Regions from separate parts of the Plantactinospora sp. A48 genome, predicted to be linked through region 3. Evidence: riboswitches for the same ligand, from Rfam matches in the RefSeq annotation. Region 3 holds a riboswitch; each other region holds the start of a gene.
What was found. Region 3 has a riboswitch for cyclic di-AMP ahead of ACXN5W_RS29905 (coiled-coil domain-containing protein). Riboswitches for the same ligand answer to the same signal wherever they lie in the genome.
Positions count from the first base shown of each region.

Region 1 (7,471 bases), on a different contig from region 3:
GCACCGGCCAGCACGGCCTGGGTCGGGGAGAGTCGCCGGATCGCCACCCCGGCCACGTTCGCCGGGTGCGCGGCGGCGAACTCCGCGTAGATCTCCTGGTCGTGCTGCCCGTCGTCACCGATCAGCAGCCACCTGACCTCGGGAAACTCCCGGGCCAGCCGGGCCAGGGTGGCCCGCTTGTGCTCCTTGCCGCTGCGGAACCACCGGTCCGCCGTGGGTCCCCAGTCGGTCAGCAGCAGCGGCCCCGCCGGGTACAGGTGCCGGGAGAGGAACCGGGTCAGCGTCGGCGCGACGTTCCAGGCACCGGTGGACAGGTAGAAGACCGGTGCGCCGGGATGGGCGGTGGCCAGCCGTTCGAACAGTACGGCCATCCCGGGTACGGCCATCCGGGCGTGCTCGTCCAGCACGAAGGTGTTCCACGCCGCCAGCAGCGGCCGGGGCAGCGCGGTGACCATCACCGTGTCGTCGATGTCGGACAGGACGCCGAACCGCACCTCGGGGTCGATGATCCGGATCGGCGCCTCGACCGGGCTGGCGTCGGGAGCGCCGATCCGCACGGCCGCCCAGCCCGGCTGGAACTCCCCCTCGACCCGGACGTCGATGAAACCGCTGCGGTCGGTCCGCGCCTCGTGCCGGCGCCCGCCCGCCTCGATCAGCACCGGGGCGTGCTTGGCCGGCAGGGTGGCGAAGCTGCGCCAGCCGCGCAGTTTCTCCGGGCGTGGGACCGGGCGGGCGTCGATGCGGCCCAGCACGACCCGGCCCATCACCCGGGCCCACCCGCACCCGCCGTAACCGGTGTACGCGACAATCTGCGGTCGCCAGCCGCGCCGGCGCAGCCGGCGCTCGGCCAGTTGGTGGATGGCGTCCTCGATCCGCGCGGCGCGGTGCAGGCGGCGCGGGTCGACCGCCTCGCCGACGGGAGTGAGCGACACGCTGCCACCCTGCCACACCCCGGCGCCACCGGCACGCCACGCCCGGCTTCCGGGCCGTGCGGTCACGCGGTTCGCGAAAAAGATCCGCTTCATCCGCCTGGCTGCGAGGATGGGTTCGGGGGTGACGAGAGGCCGTGGCGACAGCGGGCAGCCTGCGGCGGCCCGGCCGGGCCGGCTGGGCGCGCCGGGCGCCGGACCGGCCAGCCGCGGTGGCGCTGTTGCTCGGCGCCCTGGGGTTCGGCTACCGGCTGGTGCTCGTCCTGCTGACCGTGCCCGGCGGCAACAGCGACGAGGCGACCTTCGGCATCGCCGCCATGCACATCGCGGCCGGCACCGACCAACCGGTCTTCCTGTACGGCCAGCGCTACATGGGCACCGTCGAGTCGTATCTGGCGGCGCCGCTGTTCGCCGTCGCCGGACCGTCCTGGCCGGCCCTGCGACTGCCCCTGCTCGCGCTCTGGGCGCTGTTCGTGCTGGGCAGCTACCGACTGACCCGACGGATCTGCTCGCCCTGGTTGGCCACCTTCACCGTGGGCCTGCTCGCGCTCGGCTCGGAGCGGGTGATCCAGGATCAGCTCACCGCCGTCGGTGGCCGGCCGGAGACCAGGCCCGCGGTCGTCGCGCTGCTGCTGCTCGCACTGGCCGTCGGGGAACGCCGGATGCGGCGCGGCTGGATCGGGTACGCCGGCTTCGGACTGCTGTCCGGGCTGGTCCTCTGGGACGACTGGCTGGTCCTGCCGTACCTCGCCGCGGCCGGGGCGGCGCTGCTGGTCGCGGCCGGACGGGCACTGATCGGCCGGGCCGGGCTGGTGCTGGTGGCCGGCTTCGCCGTCGGCCTGCTGCCGCTGATCCTGGCCAACCTCCACCCGCCGGACGGCCAGGACTCGCTGTCGGTGCTGCGTGAACTCAGCCACGGCGACAGCGCGCCGGCCACCCTGGGGCAACGGCTGCACGGTGCCGTCGAGGTCGGCGTACCGCTGGCCGGTGGCGCCTGCCCGCCGGCGGGCTGCGTACCCGGCCGGATCTGGTGGGCGGGGCTCTATCTGCTGTTGCTGCTGGCCGCGGTCGTGCTGGCCGGCTGGGAACTGCGCCGGGACCGCCGGACGGGCCGGGACGGCCGGGTCCGCGCCGCCGTCCGGCTCGCGCTGGTCGCGGGCGCGGCACTGACCCTGGTCGGGTACGTCCGGAACGACCTGGCCGGCACCGCGCCGCTGCAGAGCGCCCGTTACCTGTCCCTGCTCCAGGTCTCGCTGCCGATCATGCTCTGGCCGCTGTGGCGGGCCGCGACCTGGCTCGGCGACCGGCGGCTCCGCACCGACCGGCGGCTCGGCACCGACCGACCCGGCCGGATCCTCGCCGGTGGGGTCGCCACCGTCCTGCTGGCCGCGCTGACCACCACGATGGTCTGGGCGACCGCCGACTTCCTCGGTCGGGTCGGCCCGACCCGGGACGAGGAGCGGCAGGCGCGGCAGGTGGCCACCGCGCTGCGGCTGGCCGGTGTCCGGTACGTCTACGCCGAGTACTGGACCTGCGACCGGCTCGTCTTCAACGCCCGTGAGCGGGTCGCCTGCGCGGTGCTCGACCAGCGCCTGCGGCCCGGCCAGAACCGGTGGGCGGGTTACCGGCAGCAGGTCGACGCGGCACCCCGGCCCGGGTACCTGTTCGACCTCGACGGGCCGGCGGACCGGGCCTTCCAGCGGTTCCTCGAGCAGCGCGGCGCCAGCGGCGTGGTGCGGACGATCGGGGCGTACCGGCTCTACCAGCCGGACACCGGCCGCCGGCCGTGGCGGTGACACCCGGCCGAGGTCAGCCTTCCGGCGTACCGTGCGAGAAGATCACCGGTGCCACCGGGCGCCGATCCCGGTCCCGGTCCCGGTCCGCGCCACGGTCGGGGACCGCGCCGATGGTCGGCCCGGACCACGTCACCCCGACCCTGGGGGGCGCCTCGTCGCGCGTACCGCCGGGGTGTCCGGCCGGCTGTCCGGCGGGCGGCTCGGGGGCCGCCGGCGCGTCCGCCGCCGGCCGGTGTTCCCCGGTGGCGACCAGCAGCTCGTACGCCCGCTCGACCGGCAGCCGCCCGCTGGTGATGGCCAGTTTGAGCGCCACCGGTGCGGGCGCCAGCTCGACCGGCAGGTCCAGCACCCGGGGCAGGACACCCCGCTCGACCAGGTACGCGGCCGCCTCCGGCGGCAGGTCCAGCCACGGCCGGATGTTCTCGGCGCCGAACCCGTATGCCGCCCACCGTTCCGCCTCGGCGGTCACCCGGTCGGCGACGTGTCGCGGCACCTCGTCCCGTCCACCCAGATCGTCGCTGAGCAGTGCCCGGGCGAGCTCCGGAAGGGTCGCCACCGCTACCCAGCGTCGCCCACCACCCGCCGGCGGCGGATCCCCGGCCGGTCGACGGCCGCGTGCGGGACCCGCACCACGCTGAACAGACATATCGGTATCCAAACATGATCGGCGACGGTCGCGACGACCAGGGTCACCCCAGGTCGCGTACGACACGCCGGTTACCCACCCGCAGCCCGGAGTCTCCACCTGACGGCCATTCCGTCGCCAGATCGGGCCGGACCTTCGGTGGCACGTCGGTGGTCACCCGAACGGCCCGCCGGATCGACACCGGCCGGTGTCCATGGTTGCGGACACCGGCCGGCGCGTTGGTGATCGGGTGCCGATCAGGCGGAGTAGCCGCGGGTGGCCATCCAGGCGGCGAAGTCGTCGGCACTCATCCAGTACTGGCTCTGGCCGTTGACGAACGCCGGATCGGCGATCTTGAGAACCCGGCCGTTGTCCCGGTAGCCGACCACCGTGAGGTAGTGACCGCCGCTGTAGTCGTGCCAGCCGCCCTCGGTGTCGACCTGGCTGCCGACGATGTTGGCCACGATGGCGTGCCCGCTGGCGATCGCGGTCACGACGTCGGACCGCAGGCGGCTGACCTGCCCCGTCGTCGGCATACCAGGAATCTCCCGGGTCGAGTAGAAGTTGGTCCTGGCGACGCTGTTCAGCACCCGGGTGGTGTCGGCCGCCGAGTCGGTGCCGTTCTCGGTGGTGTTCAGCCGGGCCGCCAGGCTGTCCTGGCTGGGGTGCAGGCCGGCCGCGGTGAGCGCGATCCGGGTGGCGGCCGGACCGCAGTAGTAACCGTTGATCTGCGCCTCGTAGTCGTAGGCCAGCGACCGGGCGGCCGGCGGTTTCGGCGCGACCGGCCTGGCGGGCTTCGCCGGCGCGGACGACCTGGTCTGCGAGGGGCTCGGCGCGGACGACCGCGCCGCGGTGGCCGACGGAACGGCCGGCACCTCGGCCGGGGCCGCCTCCGCCGGCTGGGCCAGCTCGGCGGCGACCCGGGTCTGGACCGGTTGGTCGGCCGGTTCGGCCACGCCGGTCACGGTCACGCCGGTCACCACGGCCGCGATGGCGGCGCCCGCGGAGACCAGCGCGACTCGGCCGGCGGGCCGGCCCAGCGCGGAACGGAACTGCTGTGGATAACGAAGCTTCACGGGGATCCTCCAGGGAAGTCCCGACCCGCCCGCCCGGGGGCGCGGTGGATCGGCGGCTCCGCCAGGCCAGGACCCGCGGGCGAGCACGGCGACCGGACGCGGGCGCGCGGGGCGTCCGGTCGGGTCTTCGTGGTGTGGCTTGTCGACCGCCGTCGCGGGTGGGGGTTTCACCCACGGCAGGCGGATCCGGGGGAACAGGTGGCCGGGATCGGACCACCTCAACCGGCGGTGCTCGCGTGACGGGCCTGGCTCGACTGGCGAGCCTCGGTCAGGACGCCGCTCCGGTCGGAGCGGGATCGGGCGCGGACACGCCGGTCGGGATCGGGATCGGGGGGATCCCCGGGGGTGAGTGGTGCACGAAGAAGAACTCCTTCCGAAACCGCCTACCGGGTTAGCTGACGGATTCGGGCGGGAAGATCGCCCTACCACGGGTCTGCACCCGCGGATTCACCCCGAAAGAAATTGGGTCCCCGGCTCGTTGTGGACGACTAAGCGGATCCGTGTCGGCGGCCACCCAACAGTGGCCAACAAACCAACATGGACGCGACGACACTACTGGGCTCCTCCCGCTCCTGCCAAGCCCGTGAGCTGGCTAAACAGTGAGCAACACCGCTCCTGGAAGACACGTTGACCGATTTTCGACCCGCTGACGGAAGTGACACCGGTCATCGTTCTCGACAATTACCGGTGAGCCACTCGACCACCGAAACACCCAAGGCGGCGCCGATGGGACACAAGGGGTTCGGAGTGGGTAGCCGACGGACGAGCGGGTACCCGGTATGGTTTCGCCACCCGGGCGGGATGGGTAGGGCGAATCCGTGCTGATCCGCTCGGTGTCGGGATCGCACCGATCGGGTGGATCCGGGCGGTCCCGCCGTTCGAGGTCGGTCTGGGCGATCCGTTCGGGGGTCGGAGAGATGGCGGGTCGGGCGATGAGCGGTTCGGAACTGCCGGTCGACGAGGGCGGGGGCGCCAGCGTCCGCCCGGCCCCCCGCTGGGTGGCGCCGGTGTTCGCGGCGCTGGCGGCACTCGCGGTGCCCTGGGTCGGCTACCTCGCCGCCACCCTCCCCCGACACGCCGTGGCCGCCCACTACCGGGCCGCCTGGGTGGGCTTCGACGTCGGGTTGATCCTCCTGCTGGCGCTGACGGCCGTCCAGGCGTACCGGGGACACCGGCGGGTGGCGATGGCCGCGACCGCCACCGCCACCATGCTGGCGGTGGACGCCTGGTTCGACGTCACCACCTCACCGGGCCCGGACCTGCTGCTGTCCGTGGTGCTGGCGCTCGTCGTCGAACTGCCGCTGGCCGCGCTGTGCCTGTGGATCGCCTGGCACAGCGACCGGGTGGTCGGGCGTCGACTACGGCGGTTGGCCCAGCGCGCGGAACTGGCCTCGGCCCGGTCCCCGGGCGACGGGCCGGCACCGCGCGCCGCGCTGCCGCGGTCCCGACGCCGGCCCTGACCGGCGCCCTGGCCAGCCGTGCGGGGGCCCACGCTGACAGCCCGGCGATCGACCATCCGACCCGGGCCCGGCCTGCCGGTGCGTGACGGCGGGACCTATGGCCCGGGTCCGGTGAGCCCTTCGCCCGCAGTCACGGTGGTGGCCCGGCCGAGATGATCGGCGTGGGCGTATCGAACGCCCGGTGGAGGAGGGCGGAGTTGTGCTGAACCAGGTGCCCGGACCGGTGGACGCCGCCGTCGACGCGCTGGTCACGGCCGCGGCGAAGGCGCTGGTCGACTACGGGTCGTACACGCAGGAACAGATCGACCGGATCGTCGGCAAGGCGTCCGTCGCGGCGTTGGACCGGCACGGTGCGCTCGCCGAACTGGCGATCGCCGAGACCGGGCGCGGGGTCTTCGAGGACAAGGCGGTGAAGAACATGTTCGCCGCCGAGCACGTTCCGCACAGCATGGCCGGGCTGAAGACCGTGGGCGTGATCAGCCGGAACGACGTCGACGGCATCGTGGAGATAGCCGATCCGGTCGGCGTCGTCGCCGGGGTCACCCCGGTCACCAACCCGACCTCCACGGTGATCTTCAAGAGCCTGCTCGCGCTCAAGACCCGCAATCCGATCATCTTCGCGTTCCATCCCGCCGCCCAGCGGTGCAGCGCCGAGGCCGCGCGGGTGGTCCGCGACGCGGCGATCGCCGCCGGCGCCCCGGAGAACTGCGTGCAGTGGATCGAGGAGCCGTCGGTGGCGGCCACCGGTGCCCTGATGCGGCACCCCGGGGTGTCGGTGATCCTCGCGACGGGTGGCAACGGCATGGTCCGGGCCGCCTATTCGGCGGGCAAGCCGGCGCTGGGCGTGGGCGCCGGCAACGTCCCGGCGTACGTGCATCCGAGCGCCGACGTCGACCGGGCCGTACACGACATCGTCCTGTCGAAGACGTTCGACAACGGCATGATCTGTGCCTCGGAACAGGCCGTCATCCTCGACGACACCGTGTACGACGCCGCGCTCGCCGGGTTCCGCCGGCTGCACGCCCACCTGGCGACCGCCGCCGAGAAGGCGCTGCTGGAGGGGTTCCTCTTCCCGCCGGCCGGCGCAGACGGCGAACGCGCGGGCGGCGAACGCGGGGGCGGGCGGATCAACCCGGAGGCGGTGGGCCGGTCCGCGTCCTGGATCGCCGAACAGGCGGGGTTCAGCGTCCCCGCCGACACCTCGCTGATCCTGGTGGAGACGGGCGGGGTCGGCCCGGCGGAGCCACTCACCCGGGAGAAGCTGTGCCCGGTCCTGGCCGTGCTGCGGGCGCACGACCAGCAGGAGGGATTCCGGTACGCCGAGCAGATGGTGGAGTTCGACGGGCTGGGCCACAGCGCGGTCATCCACGCCGACGACGCCGCGGTCGCCGAGGCGTACGGGCTGCGGGTCAAGGCCGTCCGGGTGATCTGGAACGCGCCCGCGTCCCAGGGCGGCATCGGGGACATCTACACCGCCTACCTGCCCTCGCTGACGTTGGGCTGTGGCAGCTACGGCCACAACTCGGTGTCGAACAACGTCTCGGCGGTCAACCTGCTCAACATCAAACGGGTGGGTCGGCGCAAC
Region 1 is NZ_JBTIXF010000009.1:37,513-44,983, forward strand. Features, by position in the region: gene ACXN5W_RS07245 (App1 family protein) at 1-872, opposite strand, end outside; gene ACXN5W_RS07250 (hypothetical protein) at 1,085-2,725, shown strand; gene ACXN5W_RS07255 (hypothetical protein) at 2,739-3,281, opposite strand; gene ACXN5W_RS07260 (C39 family peptidase) at 3,608-4,426, opposite strand; cyclic di-AMP (ydaO/yuaA leader) riboswitch at 4,792-4,931, opposite strand; gene ACXN5W_RS07265 (hypothetical protein) at 5,359-5,886, shown strand; gene adhE (bifunctional acetaldehyde-CoA/alcohol dehydrogenase) at 6,068-7,471, shown strand, end outside.
Region 1: it holds a riboswitch for cyclic di-AMP, as region 3 does, so the genes downstream of both, ACXN5W_RS07260 (C39 family peptidase) here and ACXN5W_RS29905 (coiled-coil domain-containing protein) in region 3, are expected to answer to the same signal.

Region 2 (7,471 bases), on a different contig from region 3:
GCCGATCCGGAGGGTTACCGCCGGGTGTTCACCCGGTCCCACCCGTCGGTCCGCGAGTTGCTGGCCGCGCGACTGGATGCCGGCACCGGGCACTGGCCAATGCTGGCCGAGGTGTTACGGGGCACCGAGCCGCCGCCGGTCGGTGCTGTCGCCCCGGTCGCGCTCGGTGAGCCGCTGACCGAGCGGGAGCTGACCGTGCTGCGCTACCTGCAGAGCATCCTGTCCAACGTGGAGATAGCGAGCGAGCTGTCGCTGTCGGTGAACACGGTCAAGACGCATGTCCGCAACATCTACCGCAAGCTTGACGCCAGCCGCCGGCGTGAGGCGGTCACCCGGGCTCGCGAGCTGCACCTGATCTGACTCCCGAACCGTTAGGAAGGGCCCCTTCCGATACCGAAACCGATAACAGGGGGCCCTTCCTTTCCGGTCAGTCGCCGGTGGTGGCGGCGGCGTCGATGGCGGCCAGCAGGTCGGCCAGGGCGTACCCGCCCTCGTGCCGTACTCCGTTGACGAAGAACGTGGGCGTCCCGTTCACGCCGCTGCGGATGCCGCCCACGAAGTCCGCGCGCACCCGGTCCAGCCAGTGGTGCGCGTTGACCTCGGCGGACAGGGCGTCCACGTCGACGCCTGCCTGCTGGGCCCCGAGCGACAGGTGGACCGGGTCGAGTTGCTCCTGATGGTCGAACAACCAGTCGTGTACTTGCCAGAACCGGTCCCGGCCGCCGGCCGCCTCCGCCGTCTCGGCCGCCATCTCGGCGTACGGGTGGACGTTGACCACGGGAAAGTGCCGGAACACCAGCCGTACCACGTCCGCCCGCTGGTGGAGCACGTCCCGCAGGCTGGCCGCGGCCTGGCCGCAGTGCGGGCACTGGAAGTCGGCGTACTCGATGATGGTGACGGGAGCGTCGGCCGGACCGCGGACATGGTCGGCCGGATCCACCGGCACCCGCAGCCGACTCACCGTCACCTGCAGGGGCGTGTTGCCCATGCCGGCACCCGCGATGGCGGGGTCGTCCCGACCAGTCATGGTCCGATGCTGGTCCCGGCGCGGGTGATCCGGGATCACCCGGACCGGGTGGAGCGGCACCCGGACGTCGGGTCAGAGCGAGACGATCAGCTCGTTCCGGACGTCCGTGACCCCCGGGGCCGACCAGGCGACGCCCTCGGCCTCCCGCCGTTCCAGCCGGGAGTGGACGGAACCGCGCAGCGTGACGGCACCCTCGCGTACCTCGATGTCGATCCGGTCAGCGTCGGCCGCCACGGTACGGACGAGGGCGCTGAGCAGCCGGCGGTGCAGCTCCTCGGCGCTGGGCCGCACCCGGGGCATCACCCGGACGCCGTTGGTCAGGCCGACCACCCCGGTCAGCCGCCGGACCGAACGCTCCGCCGCGCGTCGCTGGTACTCCCATTCCACCTCACCGCGCAGCACCACCCAACCGTCCGAGACGGTCACGTCGAGGTCGTCGACCGGTACGAAGGCGTCCCACTCCAACGCCCGCCGTACCGAGGTGGCCAGCTCGGCGTCGCTGCGGTTGTCGGTGCTGTTCAGCCGCACCTCGATGTCGTTGGCGACCGCGAGCACCCCGGACAGCCGGTGCGCGGCCCGTTCGGCGGCCCACCGTCGGGCGTAGCTGTCCACCCAGCCGGTCAACGTGACCACGCCGTCGGAAACCACCACGCCGATCTCGTTCGGCCGCAGTTGGGGATCGAAGTCCAGTTCGGCCAGGACGTTCCGCTGGAGGTCCTGGTCGGCCGTCGCCGTCACCATGGGTCGCTCCTTCCGGTGGACGGTTCCTGATCACCGGCCGGCTCGCGTCGCGCCGGTCGCGTCCGCGGCGGCGCACCGGGCCCGCCGTACCACGAGTGTTCCCGGCACGGCGGTGAGCCGACCTCACCCGGCGTGGATGAGGGATGTTTCGGCGCCGTTTCCGCCGGGTCGGATGTCCGGCACGACCCGGACGGGCGACGTCGTGGGGTGTCACGATGATCCCGTTCGGTGCCCGACGGCGTACGGCGCCGGGGCGGGTGCCCGGACCCTCGGCAGTCCGGAGGTGACGGATGGACCGGCAGGCGGCGGCCCTCTTCGCGGGCATCGTGGTGACCGGATTCGGCCCGGCGCTCTGGATCGGCAGCCTGCTGTACCGGCCGGTTCCGGCGATGCGGCCTCCCGCGGCGGAGGCGAGCTGGTCCGGGACCGGGCCGCCAACGGTCCGGATCGGTACCTCGGGTGGTTCCGGCGGTGCGTCGCGGCCCGCCGACGCACCGGGGCCGGGGGGCGACGGATCCGTCAGCCCGACGGCGCCGAGGCCGATGCCGGTAGGGCCGCCCGATCCGGCGCCGGGCGGCGTCACATCCGGCCCGCCGACCTGGCCGCCGGCCAGCTCGACCGGCGGACCGACCGGCACCGCGAACCCGACGGACGGTGTCGGCCCGCCGTCGCCGACGGGTTCCTCCGCCCCGGAAACCGCGCCGGTGACCAGCGCATCGGCGTTACCGGGGCCGAGCCGGGGAACGGACGGCAGCCCCACCCCGTCGGCCCCGGCGTCGTCGCCGGCGGTCCCGGCTTCCGGTGGTACGCCTGACCGCGCGTTCGCGGGTTGGCGTGTCCTCGCCTGATCCTCAGTTGTCGCGGGCGACCGGTGACCCCGGACGGTCCACGTCGACGAACTCGACCTGATCGGTCGACCCGAGGGCGGTGTTGTCCCTGGCCATGGCGGTCCGTGCCGCCGTACCAGCCGCCCAGCCGATGGCCACGCCGACCAGGCCGGCACCGATCAGGTACGCCCAGGGCAGGCCGGGGCGCCGGCCGGCGAGCGCGTCGAACGCCCGGCTGGCGCGTTGCCATGCCTCGTCCGCCACCGACCCCACCCGGTCCCGCGCGTCGTCGGTCAGCCCCGCCGTCGCGGACCGGGCCGACTGAGCGGTGTCCAGCGCGGCGTCACGGACGGTCTCTCCGGCCGAGTTGACCGCGGCGACCAGATGTTCCCACGCCTGGTCGGCGATCCGCTCGGTCCTGCCCCGGCGGTCCAGCAGGTTGGTTCCGAACATCGGTGGTCCCTCCTCGGCTGCCGAACATCACTGACCACATCGGACAGATGTGTCCGGCTCGGCGCAGTTGCGATTACCTTCCCCGAGGTGCCCCCGTGGGCCCGGTGGCAAACTCGCGATCACGCCTCGTGATCGCATCTTGCCGTACCGCTCGATCACGAACGGTCAGGATATCAGCACGCCCCGTCGCGGCTGGCCGATGCGGACCGCCCGTCGACCGGCGCGTTGACCGGCTCGCGAGTGACGCGGGCGACTCGTGGTGAATGCCACTGCCGGGTCTTTGCCGTGGTCAGCGGCGGTGGGCCGGGCTATTCGACTGGCGGGGTGGCGTGGGACGGCTAGGGTGGGATGCCGCGGCCCAATCGGAGCGAGGGCTCCGGTGCGCCGTGGTGAAACGTTGGGTGAGTTGCCCGGAAATGTCCGGGTAATTCCCTCTGGCCGCATAGATTGCTCGGCCGGAGGGGTGGCGACCGGAGCCGGCGAGGAATACGCTCGGTCGCGGCCCGCGTACTAGAGGCGCCCGGTACGGGCGAGTGGAGGTGCTCGCGTGAGCCTGTCGATCAGCACGTCGATACTGCCCGGTGGAATCGTGGAAATCTCGCCCGAAGGGGAGATCGACGTCGATACGGCGTTTGAGGTGCGCGAAGCGGTGGCGGGCGTGTTGGCCAAGGGCCGACCCTCCCGGATCGAGCTCAACATGCGTCGGGTCACGTTCATCGACTCGGTCGGCATCAGCGCGATGGTGGGCGGCTTCCAGATGGCCGAGGTCAGCGGCGTCAAGCTCGTGGTGACCGAGCCGAGCAGGTTCGTCCACCGCCAGCTGTGGGTGACCGGCCTGCTCGGGCTGTTCGGCGCCCCCGAGCCCTACTTCGCGGGCGCCAGCGCCTCCGAGGCGCCCCTGCCCGGGGTCTGAGCGGGCCGTCCGGCCGCCTTCCGGCCGTCGCCTGGGATCCCGCTCTTCTTCGCGTCCCGCCGGCCCTGGCCGGTGCCCGGCGTCCGGCGTCCCCGAGGGGTGCGGCCCCACGGCTTGAAGCTGGACAGTGCGGTCATGAAGATCAACAGGCTGGACGAGACCGTCGGCGCTATCACCAGGTCCGCGCGGTCGCGTGCCGTCGCGGCCGCCCCGGCGTCGGCGAGATGCTGGACCATCGGCACCAGCAGGAACAGCACCAGCAGCAGCATCGCGGTGGTCAGCACCAGCTTGGCGACGACCCACTTGTAGCGCAGCACGCCCCACGGGGTGACCAGCCCGCTGAGCAGTCCGATCACCCAGACCGCCACGGACAGCGGCGCGAACAGCACCGTCGCGACCAACCGGGCCGCCGGGTAGACCACCGCGTGATCCGCCCCGACCAGCCCGGCGATGCCGAAGGTCAGCAGGACGAGGTCGGCACCGAGCCAACCGACCGAGGTGACCACGTGGGCGGTGAGCAACGCCTTACGGGCGCGTGGCGAGATCCTCATGGTGCCGATGCTGCCGGGCGAGCGGGCGCCCGTCGTGGTGCCCGAAGCGGATTCCGGCGTACGACACCGGACGTACCCGGCGGTGGCCGGTCACGGCCGGTGCCCCGGCCCGGAGGCGGGCCGGGGACAGCCAGAGTCAGTATTCCGACAGGTGCACGTGGTTGGTGTGGTCGCTGGACGGGTCGCCGTTGCCGCCGCTGTACGCCTTCCAGCCGCTGCTCGGCAGCCAGATCTGCCTGAACCAGATCACGTACAGCACGCCCAGCCGGCTGGCGTTCTTGATGAAGTACGCGGCCAGGTTGTTGCCGTACGTCTTGTCCGAACCGGTGGCGACGCCCTCGAACCCGCCCTTGGCGGCCGCGAAGTCGCAGGCCCGGCCCTTGGGATGTTCGCCGGATCCGCCGCTGCGGTAGCACGAGACGAAGTGGTTGAAGCCGGCCGCCTTCGCCTCGTTCATCGCGTGCAGGGTGCGCGGGGTGATGCATCCCGAGGTGGTCGGGTCGTTGACGCTGCACGACTCGGGTGGCCAGGATCCGTCGGAGTTGCGGGGCGCGGGCTTGGCCACGGCCCGGGACGTGCCACCCGTACCCGTGGTGCTGCCGCCACCACCGGAGACCGCGAGGGCCCGCTCGGCCTGCTGCTTGCGCTTGGCCATCACGGCGAGCTGGGTGCGCTGCTCACCGATCTCCTTGTCGATCGCCTCCTTGGCCCGGGTCTCCTGATCGCGCGTGTCGAGCAACGCCCGTAGCTGCCGGTCCTCGTTGCCGGCCACCGCCTGGAGCCGGGCCGCCGAGTCGATGAAGCCGTCCGGTGAGGTGGCGTTGAGCAGGGCGGTGACCGGCCCGAGCCGCCCGGTGCGGTACGCCGCCCCGGCCAGCTCGCCGACGGTCTGGCTGCGCATCTCCACCTCGCCGGCGAGTTCACCCAGGTGTCTGGCCAGGTCCTTCTGGCGCTTGGTGGAGTTGTCGAGCTTCGCCCTGGCGTCCAGGTAGCCCCGGGAGGCGGCGTCGAGCTGCTCCCGGAGGCTGGCCGATCCGCCCTCGTTGTCGGTGTCGCCAGGCGCGGCCCGCAGGCCGGCGATCGGTGCGGCCCGCAGGCCGGCGAGCGGCGCCGCGGCGGCGGGGGTGGGGGACACGGCGAGCGGCAGTGCCGCCGCCAGGAACGCCGCGAGAATCGCGACGGTACGTCCAGCAGGTGCCATGAAGCGTCCTTCCGTCAGCCGCCGACCGGGTTAGCTGACGGGTTCGGGACGGAAGATCCCTACCGCGGTTGCGCGGATGCACCCCTGGTACGTGGTTCCCCGGCTCGCCCGAGGGCGATTAGGCGGCGGTTTCCGCAGGCACCGGTGGGCGCCTCCCGGCGGAAACCGGAGCCGAGTTTACGGCCGGTGGGCCGAGGTGGCTCCGTCGACACCTCGATGTCTTGGGGTAATTGTCAGAAAAGTCCACCTGGACAGCCGAAACTTAAGGGTCCCCTAATCACCAGCCGGCGGAGCCACAGCCGTCCGGTCGGGCGGCCGGCTCCACCTGCAACGTGGCGTGTTCGATCCGGAACTCCTCGTGCAGGGCGATCCGGGCCGCCGTCAGCACGTCACCGACCTCCGTCTCCGGCCGCAGCGTCAGGTGGGCCGAGGCCACCTCCATGCCGGGGGTCAGCGTCCAGACGTGCAGGTCGTGTACGTCGGCGACGCCGGGTAGCGCGCACAACCGGGCCCGCACGGCCGGCACGTCCAGGTGCTCGGGTGCGGCCTGCACCAGGATCCGGACGGCGGCCCGCCCCAGTCGCCAGGTGCGGGGCAGGATGAACAGGCCGATGCCCACCGCCACCAGCGGGTCGGTCCACCACCAGCCGGTCAGCGCGATGGTGCCGGCGGCCACGATCACCCCGACCGAGCCGAGCAGATCACCCAGCACCTCGAGGTAGGCGCCCCGCACGTTGATGCTCTCCCTGGCGCCCGCGCGCAGCAGGCCGAAGGCGGCGATGTTGGCCGTCAGCCCGAGGAACGCCACCACCAGCATCGGGCCGGGTCGCACCGGTGACGGGTCGCCGAACCGGCGGATGGCCTCGGCCAGCACGTACAGCGCCACGCCGAACAGCAGCACGGCGTTGGCCAGCGCCGCCAGCACCTCGAGGCGGTAGAGGCCGAAGGTCCGCTGCGGGTCGTTACCGGCCCGCCGGCCGGCGGTGATGGCCGCCAGTGCCATGCCGATGCCGAGCACGTCGGTGAACATGTGCCCGGCGTCGGAGAGCAGCGCGAGGGAGCCGGTGAGCAGCGCGGCGACCGCCTCGACCACCATCAGCGCGGCGAGGATGGCGAATGCCGCCCACAGTCGTCCGCGGTGCCGGTCCGCGGCCCGCAGCACCTGTCCGCCATGGTCGTGCCCCGCGCCCACCTGACCACCCTCCGTCACCGGTCACCCTCCCAACCCAAGCTATGCTCACATTGCTATATATGCAACTGGCACCTGGACCGCGGGCCGGACCGTCGGCGGCGCTGTGAACGTGGTCCTCGGCTGACCGGGCGAGGGTCAGGAGGTGAGCGTGATGGTGGTGAGGCGTTGGGTGGCCCGGGAGAGGGCGACGTACAGGGTCCGGATCCCGGCCGGGGAGTCGGCCCGGATTCCCGCGGGGTCGACCAGCACCACCCCGTCGTACTCCATCCCCTTGGCCTGCACCGCGTTGACCACCTGCAACCGTGGTCCGGACAGCTCCCGCAGCCAGTCCGTCACCTCGTCCCGGCGCGGTACCGGGGTGATCACCCCGACCGTGCCCGCCACCTCGGTCAGCAGCTTGGCGGTGGCCTCGACCGTGGCGGCCGGCAACTCGTCCGGGCGGACGGTGCGGGCCACCGGCGGGACACCGGTGCTGCGTACGGCGGTCGGCAGCACCAGGTCCGGATCCAGCTCCCGGATCACCTCGGCGGCCACCGCGAAGATCTCGGCCGAGTTCCGGTAGTTGG
Region 2 is NZ_JBTIXF010000023.1:65,084-72,554, forward strand. Features, by position in the region: gene ACXN5W_RS14640 (LuxR C-terminal-related transcriptional regulator) at 1-360, shown strand, start outside; gene ACXN5W_RS14645 (DsbA family protein) at 428-1,027, opposite strand; gene ACXN5W_RS14650 (BON domain-containing protein) at 1,100-1,768, opposite strand; gene ACXN5W_RS14655 (hypothetical protein) at 2,620-3,048, opposite strand; gene ACXN5W_RS14660 (STAS domain-containing protein) at 3,596-3,961, shown strand; gene ACXN5W_RS14665 (hypothetical protein) at 3,913-4,512, opposite strand; gene ACXN5W_RS14670 (coiled-coil domain-containing protein) at 4,649-5,713, opposite strand; cyclic di-AMP (ydaO/yuaA leader) riboswitch at 5,717-5,848, opposite strand; gene ACXN5W_RS14675 (cation diffusion facilitator family transporter) at 5,991-6,905, opposite strand; gene ACXN5W_RS14680 (HelD family protein) at 7,041-7,471, opposite strand, start outside.
Region 2: it holds a riboswitch for cyclic di-AMP, as region 3 does, so the genes downstream of both, ACXN5W_RS14670 (coiled-coil domain-containing protein) here and ACXN5W_RS29905 (coiled-coil domain-containing protein) in region 3, are expected to answer to the same signal.

Region 3 (7,471 bases):
ACAGGGCATGGTTGACGATCTGGTCGGCGCTGGAATAGTTGAACTGGTTCTGGTTGGGCTCGGTGGCGTCCCACTTCATCTCGTTCTCGGGCGTGATCATGTTGAACTCACGGTCGAGAATCGTGGTGTACGCCGACTGGGACAGCTTGTACGCCGCCACCGCCGTGCCGAAGTAGCGGCCCTTCTCGGCCGCCGCGCTGCCCAGCGTGGTGCCGGCGCTGGCCGAGCCGGCCATGGTCAGCACCAGCCCGGCGGCGAGCGCGCCGGCGGTCCCGGCCAGCACGGCCGCGCGGGTGCCTCGACGGGCTCCCATCGGCCGGTGGTCGGGTAGCGGATCGGTTCTCATCTGGCTTTACCTTCCGGGCTCGCGGCAGAGCGGATCTGGCCTACGACTCGCCCGTGCTCGACGAGCGTCGATGAATATTACCGATAAACTTTCGGAAACATCAAGGACGTCTATGGGCGAAGATCCTGCCGCACACGCGGATATGGCTTCGAAAGTTTCGATCCCGCCCCCGGTCCGGACGCTCGGGCCCCTCAGGTGCGCGGGAAGGAGGCCCAGATGTGCTTGGTGTCCTCGGTGGCGTACCAGCCCACCTCCAGGGAGAACGCGCGGGCAAGCTGAAGGCCGCGACCACCGGAGCCGAGCGGCCGGGTGTCCGAGAGCTCCGGCATGGACCGCAGGTCGCGGTCGGCCACGTCGAGTACGAAATGGTCGTCATGGCAGAGCAGTCGCACGGTCGTCGGGGGCAGCCCGTGGCGTAGCGCGTTGGTGGCCAGTTCGGTGGCGACCAGCACGACCCGTTCGGGGACCTCGTCCAGGGCCTCGCCCGCCAACAGGGCGTGGCCGGTCAACGCCTCGTGCAGGGAAGCGCGCAACCCACTCAGTTCGGTTGGCGAGTCCAGTACCCATCGGCGCAGCTCAACGGCCTCTGGCAGCGGCGGTGATGTACGCAGCGGTCCCATCGCCCCGGATTACCCAGCGCGGGCTTTCGTCATCCCTGCGGGGGCGACCTTGGGGGTCAAAAAACGAACCCCCGATCCCTGCGATGCGGACCGGGGGTTTCGTCGTGGTGCGGTCAGTGCTGCCGGGGCAGGTCCCTGACGAACTTCGTCCATGCGACCGGGGCGAACGCCAGGGCCGGCCCGGTCGGGTCCTTGGAGTCCCGCACCCCCACGATGCCGGGAAGGTTGCCGGCGACCTCAACGCAGTTGCCCTGACTGCCGCTGCGGCTGCTCTTGCGCCAGCGCGCGCCAGCGGGAAGGTCACTCATGGTTGCCACTCTCCTTGATTTCGGCCAGCAGGCGTGCTGATTCGTCGGCGTCCAGAGCGTAGCCTTCCAACATTTCCCACGCCTCGGCATATGCCGCCACTTCTTCCGGCTTGTCCAGGTACAGCGCTCCGGTCAATGACTCGCTGTACACAGTGGTCGGCTCGGCCGGCCGGGTGCCGAGGCGGGGAAAGTCGAGAATCACGAATCCTCCGGCTAACGAGGCATGATGCGGGACGGTTACGAGCGGAACCACTCGAATCCGTACGCTGGGTCGATCGACGGCCCGGAGCAGGTGGTCGAGCTGTTCCGGCATTCCCGGCGACCGGCGGCGTAGCGCCGCCTCGTCGAGGATCACGTCAAGCCTCGGTGGTCTCGGCCTGGTTCTGGTCAAGAGTTGCTGGCGTTCGAGCCGAAGGGCAACGGCTTGTGCGACCGCGTCCTCAGCGATTCCCGGCTTGCTGCCGATGACGGTGGCGGCGTACTCCTGTGTTTGCAGCAATCCGGGGATGAGGGCCGGTTCGTACTGCCGGAGCTGGCTTGCGGCGGCCTCAAGGCCGACGTACAGCTCGAACCATTTCGGTACGGCGTCGCCGTACGCCTGCCACCAGCCTCGGGCCTTGGTCTCCCGGGCGAGGCTGGTCAGCGCCTCGGTCAGGTCCGCGGGCACCCCGTAGAGCTGGCACATCAGTTTCACGTCGTGGGAGCGCAGGGATGTGGAGCCGGCCTCGATCCGGTACATCCGGGCCCGGGACCATTCGAGTTCCTTGGCCGCCGCTTCGATGGCGACACCGGCCTCTTCCCGAGCCTGTTTCAGGTATCGGCCGAGCTGTCGCCGGGGCACGCTCGACCCGGCATCCGTTTGTGTCACGTCTCGCCCCTCACGTTCTCGTTGTGCCGTTTGAGACAGCTCTACCGTTCCGCGCGAGTCAGTGTCAATACCGGACTGAAATTCTCGATCAGATCCGTTGCAACCCTGGACTGGGACCGGTAGACCTCGAGGTAGCCGGTGTCAGGAGCGCCGCCAGCAGGGCGTGCTCCGGGCGCCGGGCAAGCGGAGGTGGCGGCGGTGGAAGACGGCCCCCTGGTCGAGGTCGGCCAGTTGATCGACGTGGGCGAGTCGGATTGGTTGTCCGGACACGGTCGCCTCCGGATGCGGGTCACCGAGGTGGCGGACACCGGTGGTGTCGACCCCCGGTCGATGGAGTGGATCGTGCTGGCCGGCGTTCCGGTGGCCGCCGGGGGCGTCCACGGCGGGCCCGTCCGGGTGCTGGTACGGGTTGCCGCGCTCGCGGGCCGGCCGACACCCCCAGCCATCCGCCGGCCGGTGTCGGCCGTCCGGCACCCGATCATCGTGCGGCACAATCCGATAGCACCGCTGTGGATCTGCCGGGACTGTGCGTTCCCGTGGCCCTGTCGCCCCGCCCGCGCGGACCTGCGGAGCCTCTACGTCGACGACCCGGTGGGGCTGTCGATGTTCATGGCCGAGTGCCTGCACACGGCCATCGCCGATCTGTTCGAAGCCTGCTCCGGGGCACCGTCGGTAACCCCGGCCGAGCTGTTCGACCGGTTCGTCGGCTGGACCCGCCGGCAGCCGGACGGTCCGGCCGCCGGCCAACGCCGGCAGCCGGTCGGCCCGGCCACCGACCAGCCGGTCGGCCCGGCCACCGGTCGACCGGCGCGGCCGGATGGTCCGGTCACCCGTCGCCAGCGGCAGCCGCCAGGACTGGACCGGCGGCAGCCGCGAGAATCAGAGCAGTGACATGTGTACGTGGTCGGTATGGTCCGACGGTCCGCTGTACGACTTCCACCCCGTCGCCGGGAACCAGATCTGCTTGTACCAGATGACGTAGTAGATGCCGAGCCGGTCGGCGTTGCGGATCAGGAACGCCGCGAGGTTGTTGCCGTACAGGATCTGGTCCTTGTTCTGCGCGTGGACGAAGCCGCTCCTGATCAGTGACCAGTCGCAGGCCCGGCCCTTGGGGTGCTCGAACGGTCCGCCATTGCGGTGGCAGCCCGCGAACCGGTTGAACCCGGCCTTGCGGGTCTCCTTGTAGGCGTTCAGGGTCCGGGCCGTGACGCAGCCGCTCGTCGTCGGGTCCTTCTTGTTGCAGGACTCGCGCGGCCAACTGCCGTCGGCGGCCCGGGGGGCGGCCTTCGCCACCGGCGAGGTGGCGGAGACGAAGCCCTTGCCGATCTGCCGGTTGCCACCCAGCAGGTCCAGCGACTTGTCGACGTTCTCCTTCTGCTTCGCCATGACGGCGGTGAGCCGCTTCTCCTCCTGGACCTCCTCGTCCAGGGCGGCCTGGGCCGCGCGGGCCCGGTCGCGGGCGGCGTTCAGTTCGGCGATCTTGCCGTCGTTGACCTGGTTGATCTCGTTGAGGCCGGTGGCCCGGGCCAGGAAGTCGTCCGGCGAGGAACTGTCCAGCAGCATCGCCGCCTGGCCGGCGGGCCCGACCCGGTAGGCCGAGACGGCGATCCGGCCGATGTCCGGGGCCAGCCGGTCCCGGGCCTCGTCGGCACGGCGCGCCTCGTCGGCGAGTTCCCGCTGCCGCTTCAACGTCTTGTCGAGCTTGGCCTTCGCCGTCACGTAGTTGCGGTTGGCCGTCTCCAGGGCCTCACTGAGCAGCCGGTCATCCCCGTCGCCGGTGTGACCGGACGGGCTCTCCTCGTCGGGACCCTGTCCGGTTGAGGAGGGATTCGGAGTGCCGGGGGCGGCGATGGCGGGTCCGGGACCGACCGCGACGACCAGCGTCGCCACCGCCGCGATCACCGAACTCCACCACATCGGTCGCAGTGCCAATCCGCTCTGTCCTTCCGTGACCGCCGGCCGGGTTAGCTGCCGGGCTCGGGACGGAAGCTGCCCCTACCGCGTCCGACGCGGATTAGCCCCAGTTACCTGGTTCCCCGACTCACCCGGATGGGTGATTAGGCGGCGCCACCGCAGGCGCCACGCGCGCCTATCGGCGATGACCGGGCGTGAGGTTACCTCACGGTGATGGACGGGGGCCACCGTCGCGTCGCTGTGTAGCTGATCCATCACACAGGTGTCCAAGCTGGAGGCTTGAGCGCGCGTCCGCCGGATCGACGACAGAACATATTCGTCGGTTACTCAAGGTGATGAAGGGGCCATTCGGGCCGGTACGGGGGCCGGCTCGACCCGGGTGGCGGGGTGGTCGTCGAAGGTTGGCGGGGCGGTCGCGGGAGTTCGATGGAAGAATCGGATTTCAGGTACTTATCTCCTGATTTCCCCCAAATGGTTATGCTCCGCCACAAACAAGTCATCGGGGGAAAAATGAGCAGGTCAGTCAGGTGGGCAGGCCGGTGGCGGCGTGTCGCCGCAGTCGCGGCCCTCTCGGCACTCGTCGCGACGATCCCCGCCGTTCCGTCATGGGCCGCGGACGACACGGATCCGGCACCAACCGTCACGGCGGCGGCGATCGGACCGGTCAACCCGGTCGCGCCGGCACTGAGCTTCGGCGTGATGACCGAGGGCAACGCCAACGTGGTCCACGACGAGAACGAGGGCACCATGGCCGTGGGAGGTGATCTCTCCTTCGGCAACTACCAGCTCGCCAACAACACCGCCGGCTCGTTCGTGGTCCCCGGCGACAGCCAGCCGTCGGCGCTGGTGGTGGGGGGACGGGTCAACTTCGCCGCCAGCGTCCCCGGCACCCGCCTCCAGGTGCTCTCCCAGGGCTACGCCAAGATCGGCAACCTCACCGGCACCTTCGTCCGGGACACCGACAACAACGGTGCCGCGGTGAACACCCGCATCCTGCCGACCAACGACTACGAGGCTCATCCCCGGGTCGAACTGACGATCCGGCAGCCGCCCGCGAATGTCGGCCCCACCTCGCCGATCAACTTCGCCGCCGCCTTCGAGTCCTTCCGGACCACCTCGACCGGGCTCTCCGGTTGCGAGAACACCGTGGTGCTCCGTACGCCCAACGGAGCTGTGCTGCCCCGGCCGATCCCGCCGGGTAGCAACGCCGTGGTCACGCTGACCAGCGGCGTCACGAACGTGCTGAACCTCAGTGCCACGGACCTGAACAACATCGACACCCTGACCTTCGCCGACCAGCCCACGGCGAACACCCCGCTGCTGATCAATGTCGACACCAGCGGGGTGGGGAACGTCTTCGCGTGGAACGCGCCGAACTTCTCCGGCATCGGCGGCCAGCAGGCGCGGTACGTACTGATCAACTTCCCGACCGCCACCCAGCTCACCCTCACCGCCGGGGCCCGGACCGTCGACGGCAGCATCTACGCGCCCAACGCCGACCTGATCGACCTGTCCGCCAGCAACACCGAGGGCAGCATCATCACCCGGACCCTCGACCACGAGGGCGGGGAGATCCACTACTTCCCGTTCAGCACCACCCTGTCCTGCGGCAGCCCCACCGAGGCCAGCATCGACCTGGTGAAGTCGTCGACCACCTCGCTGATCAGCGCCGTCGGTCAGCAGGTGCCGTACTCGTTCCACGTGGTCAACACCGGTGGCGTCCGGCTGACCGACATAGCCGTCAGCGACACCCAGACCCCGCCGTCGTCGGACGCGGACCTCGGCCCGATCACCTGCCCGGTGACCGCGCTCGACCCCGGGGAATCAACCGTCTGCACGGCGACGTACACGGTGACGCAGGCGGATCTGGACAACGGTGGGGTTTCGGACACCGCGACGGCCCAGGGCACCCCGACCGGGAGCACCACGCCGGTCAGCTCCGAACCGTCCGACCTGACCATTCCGGCCGAGGTGCTGACCCCGGCGATCTCGGTGCTCAAGTCCTCCACCAGCGGCACCATCACCACCGTCGGTCAGCAGGTGCAGTACCGGTTCCAGGTCACCAACACCGGTGGGCTGACCCTGACCGGCGTCAACGTCACCGACGCGCAGACCCCGCCGTCGTCGGACTCGGATCTGGGTCCGATCACCTGCCCGGTGACCACGCTGGCGCCGGGGGCGTCGACGACCTGTACGGCCACGTACACGGTGAGCCAGGCGGACCTGGACAACGGCGGGGTTTCCGACACCGCGATCGCGCATGGCACCCCGCCGGGGACTACCACTCCGGTGGACTCGGCGCCGTCGTTGTTGACCATCCCGGCGACGCCGCTGAGCGCGGAGATCACCGTGGTGAAGTCGTCGACGACGACCACGATCACGGTCGCCGGTCAGCAGGTGCCGTACTCGTTCCACGTGGTGAACACCGGCGGCTTGACGCTGTCGGGCGTGAACGTGACGGATGTGCAGACCCCGCCGTCGTCGGACGCGAATCTGGGTCCGATCACCTGCCCGGTGACCACGCTGGCGCCGGGGGCGTCGACGACGTGTACGGCCACGTACACGGTGAGCCAGGCGGACCTGGACATCGGTGAGGTTTCCGACACCGCGATCGCGCATGGCACCCCGCCGGGGACTACCACTCCGGTGGACTCGGCGCCGTCGTTGTTGACCATCCCGGCGACGCCGCTGAGCGCGGAGATCACCGTGGTGAAGTCGTCGACGACGACCACGATCACGGTCGCCGGTCAGCAGGTGCCATACCGGTTCGTGGTGGTCAACACCGGCGGGGTCACGCTGTCGAGCATCGCCGTGACGGATGTGCAGACGCCGCCGTCGTCGGACTCGGATCTGGGTCCGATCACCTGCCCGGTCACAACCTTGGCGCCCGGGGTGTCCACGACGTGTACGGCGACGTACACGGTGAGCCAGGCGGACATCGATCACGGATCGCTCGACGACACGGCGACCGCGCACGGCACTCCGCCGGAGGGCCCGCCGATCGACTCCGACCCGGCCGGGCTGACCATCCCCGCCGGTGAACCGAGGACCGGGATCGACGTGACGAAATCTTCCACCACGGTGGCCATCACCATGCCGGGGCAGCAGGTGCCGTACACGTACCGGGTGGTCAACACCGGGGGCGTCACCCTGACCGGGGTCACGGTCAACGACACCCTGCTGCCCCCCGCCAGCCGACTGTTGTTGACACTGATCACCTGCGGGCCGAACAACGTACCGAACGGTTCCGTAACGCTGGCGCCGGGCGAGTCCATCGAGTGTCGAGCCACGTACACGGTCTCGGAGGTCGACTTCAGGCAGGATTCGCTGATCGACGTGGCGACCGCGACCGGTACCCCGCCCAGCGGGCCGCCGCCGGTTTCCGGACCGTCGGACGTGGACATCCCGATCCTGC
Region 3 is NZ_JBTIXF010000111.1:1,149-8,619, forward strand. Features, by position in the region: gene ACXN5W_RS29880 (glycoside hydrolase family 10 protein) at 1-346, opposite strand, end outside; gene ACXN5W_RS29885 (ATP-binding protein) at 538-966, opposite strand; gene ACXN5W_RS29890 (DUF397 domain-containing protein) at 1,080-1,274, opposite strand; gene ACXN5W_RS29895 (helix-turn-helix domain-containing protein) at 1,267-2,142, opposite strand; gene ACXN5W_RS29900 (hypothetical protein) at 2,341-3,033, shown strand; gene ACXN5W_RS29905 (coiled-coil domain-containing protein) at 3,022-4,074, opposite strand; cyclic di-AMP (ydaO/yuaA leader) riboswitch at 4,081-4,216, opposite strand; gene ACXN5W_RS29910 (DUF7507 domain-containing protein) at 4,567-7,471, shown strand, end outside.

Region 4 (7,471 bases), on a different contig from region 3:
TCGGGGCGAACCACCGGACTCCGGTCGGCGCGTAACGTCGTCACACCTGACATCTTCTGCCGCCGACGTCCCCGGACGAAGCACCCGGCCGCTGAATCGGCCGGTGCGTCGCAACGCCGGAACCAACCTCTCTTGGTTCAGTCTCCACGGTACGAGGAGAAGTACAGGGGCGGCCCCTGCCCCTTGAGGCGCACGACGGCTTACGTCTCGTCGTCGGGTTGTCAGGCGTGGGAGTAGGCGCCTGTGTTGAGGTCCTCCAGGAGGGTGGGGCCGGTGGGTGTCCAGCCGAGGATTTCCTGGGTGCGAGTACTGGAGGCGGGGATGTCCATGCCGAAGAATCCGCCGATCCAGCCGAAGTGAGCTGGTGCGTTCTCGGCCGAGATGGAGGCGACGGGCAGGTCGAGCGCGTGGCCGATCGCCTCGGCGATCTGGCGTGTCGGGACTCCTTCCTCGGCGACCGCGTGCAGGAGCGAGCCCGCGGGTGCCTTCTCCAGCCCGAGGTGGACGAGGCGGGCGGCATCGGAGCGATGCACTGCGGGCCACTGGTTCGTACCGTCGCCGATGTAGCAGGCAACGCCCTTCTCCCGCGCGATACCGACGAGAGTGGACATGAGTCCGTTGTCGCCCGCGCCGTGCGTGGTGGGGGCGAACCGCACCCCGACCACGTGCACGCCTCGGGCGAGGTAGTCCAGTGCGAGGTTCTCGCCGCCGCCGCGAGGGGTGTCGGGGCCGTGGAACGGGGAGGCATCGTCTTCGGTGACGGGACGACCACCGCCGACCGGGATGATGCCCGAGGCGAACAGGAACGGCCGACCCGAACCCTCGAGGGTGTCCCCGATTGCCTCGATCGCGGCTCGCTCGGCCTTGTTCGAGACGGCGGGGTTGTCGAAGTCGTGCTTGTTGGCGAGATGAATCACGGCCTCCGCGTCCGCGGCGCCCGCGCGGATGCCGTCGAGGTCGTCGAGGTCGCCGCGCCGGACCGTGACGCCCATGGCTTCCAGAGCGGCGGCGGAGGTGTCGGAGCGGGCGAGGCCGACGACGTCGTGACCGGCCGCGAGCAGCTCGTCGACGGTGGCGGAGCCGATCCAGCCGGATGCCCCGGTGACGAAAACGCGCATGAATGGATCTCCTTCTTGATGCCGGCCAACCAACACCCGGTGATGTCAGTTGCTGTCGTCACCTTAGCATGATGTCAGCCACTGTCATCAGTATGCTCTCGCCATGGCGCGATGGGATCCAGGTGCGAGGCAGCGCCTACAGATGGCGGCACTGGAGCTCTACGTCCGACAAGGCTTCGAGAAGACGACCGTCGAAGAGATCGCCCAGAGCGTCGGCCTGACCGAGCGCACGTTCTTCCGTCACTTCGCCGACAAGCGCGAGGTGCTGTTCGACGGACAGGACCTGCTGCAACAGGCGTTCCTGGACGGCGTGCGCGCGGCCCCGCCGTCCGCGTCGCCACTGGAGATGGTCACCGCAGCCCTGGCGGTCTCGGCGGAGTCCTTCGCCGACGAACGACGGCCCTGGTCACGTCAGCGCCACGCGGTCATCATGGCGAACCCCGGCCTACTGGAACGCGAGCTGCTGAAGAGGGCATCGCTCGCGGCGGTGGTAGCCGGCGCGTTGCGGGCGCGCGGCGTCGCCGAGCGAGCGGCCGTCCTCGCGGCGGAAACCGGCGTGACGGTTTTCAGCGTGGCCTTCTCCGAGTGGATCGCCGAGGACGAACACAGGTCACTAGCCGAGGTCGAGCGTGAGGTGCTGGAAGAACTGAAAGCACTGGCAGCTTGACATTCGTCGCCGTCGAAGCCCCGATGGCCGGCGGCGATGCGCAAGATCAGTCCGAACGGTGCAAGATCACGTGCAACCTAAGCGCGGACGGTGCAGTCTCGACGCGTACAGGACATAACACAACCAGAATCACGCGACACCAGTAGGGCGTAGTTGAAGCTTTACCGGCGGACGCCCACGCCCGCCGCATGGCCCACATCGCCCGCTACCCGGCGGCGACGATCCGGTCAATTGACAGACATCCGCCGATCAAATCAATTGACAGACATTAATTGATGCGGTCAACTGGCGACACCCGTATCCCCCGGCTCACCCAGGAGGACCCTCTTGCGTACGCTCCTGACCCTCGCCGCGGCCGCCGTCTGCGCCGCCGGTGCACTGGCCGTCCCCGCAGCGGCGGCGCAGGCCGATCCGGCCGGCACCGCCCCGGCCGGCGCGACCGTCCCGGCCGACGCCTGCGCCGGTACCGTCCAGATCCAGTCGCTCACCTTCGACCCGCCGCGGGTGGTTCCGGGCCAGGCCGTCCACGCCACGGCCGTCGGGCAGAACTGCACCGCCCAACAGCAACAGGTCGGCACGGCGATCTACGCCCGGTTCGTCGGCTCCACCCCCGGCATCCCCACCGGCTGCCCGACCCTCCCCGCGCTGCCTGGCTGGGCGGTCACCGTCGATCCGGGCGCGACCTTCAGCTGGCGCGAGGGTTACTCTGTGCCCTCCGGCTGTACGGCCACCGGTCTGGAGGTCACGGCCCGGTTAGACGCCACCGGCGCCCAGCTCGCCCAGACCGCCACGGTGCCGATCGACCCGCCGCCGGCGATGCCCTGCACCGTGAGCTACCGCACCGGGAGCGAGTGGCCGGGAGGCTTCACCGCCCAGATCACCATCAAGAACACCAGCACCGTGCCGGTCAACGGTTGGACGCTCAGCTTCACCTTCCCCGGTGACCAGCACATCGTCCAGTCCTGGTCCGCCACCGCCCAGCAGAGCGGTGCCACCGTCACGGCCCAGAACGCCAGCTACAACCCCCTGGTGGCACCGGGCGCCTCGGTGGTCTTCGGCGTCCTGGGCACCTGGCAGGCCAGCGACGCGGTGCCGATCGCGTTCAAGCTCAACAACGTCAGCTGCGCCGCCGGGTAGCCCGCGCACCGGACCGCGGGGCGTCTGGGCGGCCAGGCGCCCCGGGGGCCATGTCCAATACCGCCAGAGCGCGACCGTTGGTGCCTACGAGCAAAACGGAAGCCCTGGCGGGACCATCGGTCCTGACCAGGGCTTCCATGTGTGGAGCGGGTGACGGGAATCGAACCCGCACTGTCAGCTTGGGAAGCTGATGTTCTGCCATTGAACTACACCCGCAGGCGGGCCTCACTCTACCCGGTCGATCGGGCTCCGCGCACCGGGGTACCACCGCGCCGCACCACGCCGGACAATCGCACAATGCCGGACCGACCGACCCGCCATACCCGACCGGCCACGGCGGCACGCCAGACCCACCGGCAAGATCACAGAATACGGGCTCGTCCGCTATGAGCGGGATCGGACACAGACCCGAACGACAATCGCAACGCATCGTTGTTTTCAGATGCCTCGATAGCTTGTAACGTCTCCTGCACGTTTCACCACCGGCGCGACACACCCCCGGTCGCGCCGCCAGGAGAAGAGGTCTGCCCATGGGGCTGCGTCACCACCTGCCGACCTGGCGATCCGCCGGCGTCGCCTCCACCTCACTCGCTCTCGTCATCAGCGGTGCCGCCTTCGGCGTCACCGTCGCACCGGCCGCCGCGATGGCCGCCGAATCGCACGGTTGCACGCCGTCCGCCGACGCGCCAGCAGCCGCGAAGGTACGCGCCGGAGGCTCCGCCAAGCATGACCCGGACGCGCTGAGCACCGCCGAGGTCTCCCGGCGCGAAGCCGAGTTGACCAACATGCTCAATGAGCGTGCCCGCGGCAAGGCGCTCGGGCCAACGGTGCTCGCCTCGATCACCATTCCGGTGGTCGTCCACGTCATCGAGGAGAACACCACCCGGGCCGGCGGCAACATTCCGGACTCGATGATCACGTCGCAGATCAGCGTGCTGAACCAGGCGTACGCCGGGTCGACCGGTGGCGCGGCCACCGCGTTCGCCTTCCAGCTCCAGAGCATCGACCGTACGGTGAACCCGAGCTGGTACCCGATCGTGGAGGGGTCCTCGGCCGAGCGGAGCATGAAGAGCTCGCTGCGTACGGGCGGCAAGAACACCCTGAACCTCTACCTCGGTGAGCTGAGCGACGACCTGCTCGGCTGGGCGACCTTCCCGACCAGGACCCTGAGCAGCCAGGACGGCGTGGTGGCGCTCAATGAGTCGCTGCCGGGCGGTACGGCCACCAACTACAACCTGGGTGACACGGCCACTCATGAGGTGGGCCACTGGCTGAACCTCTACCACACCTTCCAGGGCGGCTGCGCCGCCAGCGGCGACCAGGTCTCGGACACCCCATCCGAGAAGTCGGCCGCCTACCAGTGCCCGACCGGCCGGGACACGTGCAGTGCGACCGGCGCCGACCCGATCCACAACTTCATGGACTACACGTACGACTCCTGCATGTACCAGTTCACGGCGGGCCAGGCGACCCGGATGCTGAACGGCTGGAACACGTACCGCGCGCCCTGACGGCCGATTGATCCACGGCCGCGCGCGAAGGTCCGACCGGGCCAGCGGCGGCGGATGAGAACGGCGGTGCACACGGCGGCGCCGGCCTCCCGGGGAGGGGAGACCGGCGCCGTCATCGCGTCCCGGCGTTAACCGGGGGCCCTTCCTCTACGAAAAGCGATAAGAAGGTGCCCTTCCTTTCAGTTCAGACGTGTTCGGGGCGGCGGGAGCGGGTCCGCCGGCCACCGGAGATGGTCCGGACGCTGGTGCCGGGTCGGGTCGCCCCCGGGTCCAGCCAGACCTGTACGGCCGGCGGGCCGGGTCGGCCGCCGTTCACCGGGCCCGGCCCGTCACCGCGCCGGGCCACCATGGCGACGTCGACGGTGAACTCGAACAGCCGCCAGTCGACGTGCGGCGCGGCCCGCAGCTCGCCGGCCAGTTCGGCCACCCGGGCCCGATCGGTGACCGGGCGGGCCCGGCCGGCCACGTACGCCTCGTCGTCGCTGTCCTCCGGTGGGAACGAGTGCAGCGCGTACCGGCCGTCACGTTCCAGGTCGCGCCGCTTGGGTGAGTCGACGACGAAGCAGTAGAGCCCGTCGGCGGTGATCACCGGCGACACCGGATGCACCCGCGGGCCACCGTCGGCACGCACGGTCGCCAGGTAGCCGAGGCCCGGCCCGTACTGCTGGATGAGGCCACGGATGGCCGCGGCGAGCTGGGGCTCGTCGGTGGCGAATTCGGTCCAGGATGCCATGCGACGATTCTATCGAACGCATGTTCGAAGGACCATCCGAACACGCCAACCGGGCCCCCGAGGTGGTCGTCATGCGACCGACCCGGGGGCCCGTTGTGTCGTGGCGGAGGGGCGACTCAGCCCAGCCAGCGCGGAGGCGGCGGCTGGGCTGAGTTCAGCGCGGAGGGCGACTCAGCCTGGCCGGCCGAAGCCGACGATGGTGCCCTTGCTGAGCGGCCTCATCCGGACGTGGTCGCCGCTCTGCGGCGCGTGGACGATCCAGCCGCCGCCGACGTACATCCCGACGTGCGCCAGGCCGTTGAGGAAGACCAGGTCACCGGGTTGCAACTGAGAGCGGCTGACGTGCCGCATCGAGTTGTACTGCTGCGCCGCGTTGTGTGGCAGGTGCACGCCCACCTGGGCCCAGGCGGCCATCGTCAGCCCCGAGCAGTCGTACGAGCCGGGCCCGTCGGTACCCCAGATGTACGGCTTGCCGATCTGCTTGCAGGCGAACTTGACCACCTTGCCGGCGTCGCCACCGGGGTACTGGGCCGGGCAGGGCGCCGGGGCGAAGGCCCCACCACCGCCGTTGCCGTACACCTTGAGGCGCAGCTTCTGCAGCCGGTCGATCTCGGTGTCGATGTCCTTGGCCTTGGCCGCCAGCTCGGACTCGGTCTTGGTCAGCTGGGCGACCAGCAGGTCGAGCGGGGCCTTCTGCTCGGCGTACCTGCGCTTGAGGTCGGCGGCCTGTTGCACGTCCGCCTGCTGCTGGCGGGCGAAGTGATCCAGCAGCTCCAACTGGTCCACCAGGGCGTTCGGGCTGCCGGTGGTCAGGATCGCGTTGATCGCCGACGCCTGGTCACCCTTGTACGCCTCGGCGGCGAAGCCACCGACCTTGTTCATCGCGAGGTCCACCTGCAACTGCAGGGGCTGGATCTTCTTCGCCAGCGCGTCGGCCTGCTTCCGCTTGGCGGCGAGCTCCTGCTTGGCGGCGTTGTGCTTCTCGATCGTGGGTTCGAGCTGGTTCCACTCTTCGTCGATCTGCTTCTCGATCTGCGCCACCGACGGATCGGCGTGGACCGGCGCGGCGCCGACCAGCAGCGTGAGCGTGCTGGCCACCGCGGTCAGCGTGACGGAAACTACGGCCCAACGGGTTCGCGACCGGGGTCGGGCGCCGGCGTACTCCGCCGGGCTCACGGACCGGGGCCGCGAGGCATGGCTAGCCACCGAGGCTGGTACTCCTTCTCCCCTTCCCGCCTACCGGGTTAGCTGACGGGTTCGGGCGGAAGAGAGACGCCCTACTGCGGGAAGCCCGCAGATTCACCCCTGGGACGTGGGTCCCCGGCTCATCGAACGATTCGGCGGTGTCGAGTCGTTGCCGTCCCGGTTGGACGGTCTACCGCCGCCTCGACGGTGACCAAGGGTAGGTAAGGCGCCGGAGCGAACGCAAGCCGGCACGCAAGTTCCATCGCTACGTATAGCGGACGGTCGCGGAGGGTCGCAGATATGAAGAAATTTTACGACCGGACGGGGTCCCACCGGTATCCATTGACGTGAAAGCGCGCAGCGGCAAGGGTGGCAACGCCAGTCATCACCGGCAGATGGAGGTCCAATGCACCATCCGCAACTCGCCGTGAGCAGACGGATCCTGCTCAGTATCGCACTGGTCGGGTCGGGCGTACTCGTCCCGGTTGGCAGCGCACCGGCCCTGGCCGGTCCGCCCGCCGATTCCCGGCAACAGGAGTACGCCGCGGCGGCGGCCGAGTACGGCGTACCGGACGGTGTCCTGCTGGCCGTCTCCTATCTGGAGTCGCGGTGGGACACCAACGCCGGCGCGCCGAGCACCGCCGCCGGCTACGGGCCCATGCACCTGACCGACGCCCGGTACGTCCGGAGCCGGCCCGTGCCCGGCCACTACGACGCCACCGAGGACCCGCGCGGTGATTCCGCCCGCCCCATGACGGTACGGCCGGCGAACGACGCCCGCGCTACGGCGGACACCGGTGACGCGCCCACCGCGGCCTCCCTGGAGACCGTCACGGCGGCAGCCGGGCTCACCGGAACCGACGCCGGGACCCTGCGGACGGACCCCGCCAGCAACATCCGGGGCGGCGCTGCGCTGCTCGCGTCGTACCAGAGGCAGTTGGGTGGACCGGCGGGCAGCGGGAGCGACCCGGCGGCCTGGTACGGCGCGGTCGCCCGGTACTCCGGCGCGGACACCTCGGACGCCGCGGCGGCCTTCGCCAACGAGGTGTACGCGACCCTCCGGACCGGCGCGGAGCGCAGCACCGACGACGGTCACCACCTGCGGCTCGCCGCGCGCGCG
Region 4 is NZ_JBTIXF010000010.1:111,783-119,253, forward strand. Features, by position in the region: gene ACXN5W_RS08125 (hypothetical protein) at 1-44, opposite strand, end outside; gene ACXN5W_RS08130 (SDR family oxidoreductase) at 222-1,118, opposite strand; gene ACXN5W_RS08135 (TetR/AcrR family transcriptional regulator) at 1,261-1,785, shown strand; gene ACXN5W_RS08140 (cellulose binding domain-containing protein) at 2,113-2,922, shown strand; tRNA gene ACXN5W_RS08145 (tRNA-Gly) at 3,065-3,138, opposite strand; gene ACXN5W_RS08150 (zinc metalloprotease) at 3,453-4,433, shown strand; gene ACXN5W_RS08155 (pyridoxamine 5'-phosphate oxidase family protein) at 4,618-5,166, opposite strand; gene ACXN5W_RS08160 (C40 family peptidase) at 5,338-6,264, opposite strand; cyclic di-AMP (ydaO/yuaA leader) riboswitch at 6,385-6,519, opposite strand; gene ACXN5W_RS08165 (N-acetylmuramoyl-L-alanine amidase) at 6,779-7,471, shown strand, end outside.
Region 4: it holds a riboswitch for cyclic di-AMP, as region 3 does, so the genes downstream of both, ACXN5W_RS08160 (C40 family peptidase) here and ACXN5W_RS29905 (coiled-coil domain-containing protein) in region 3, are expected to answer to the same signal.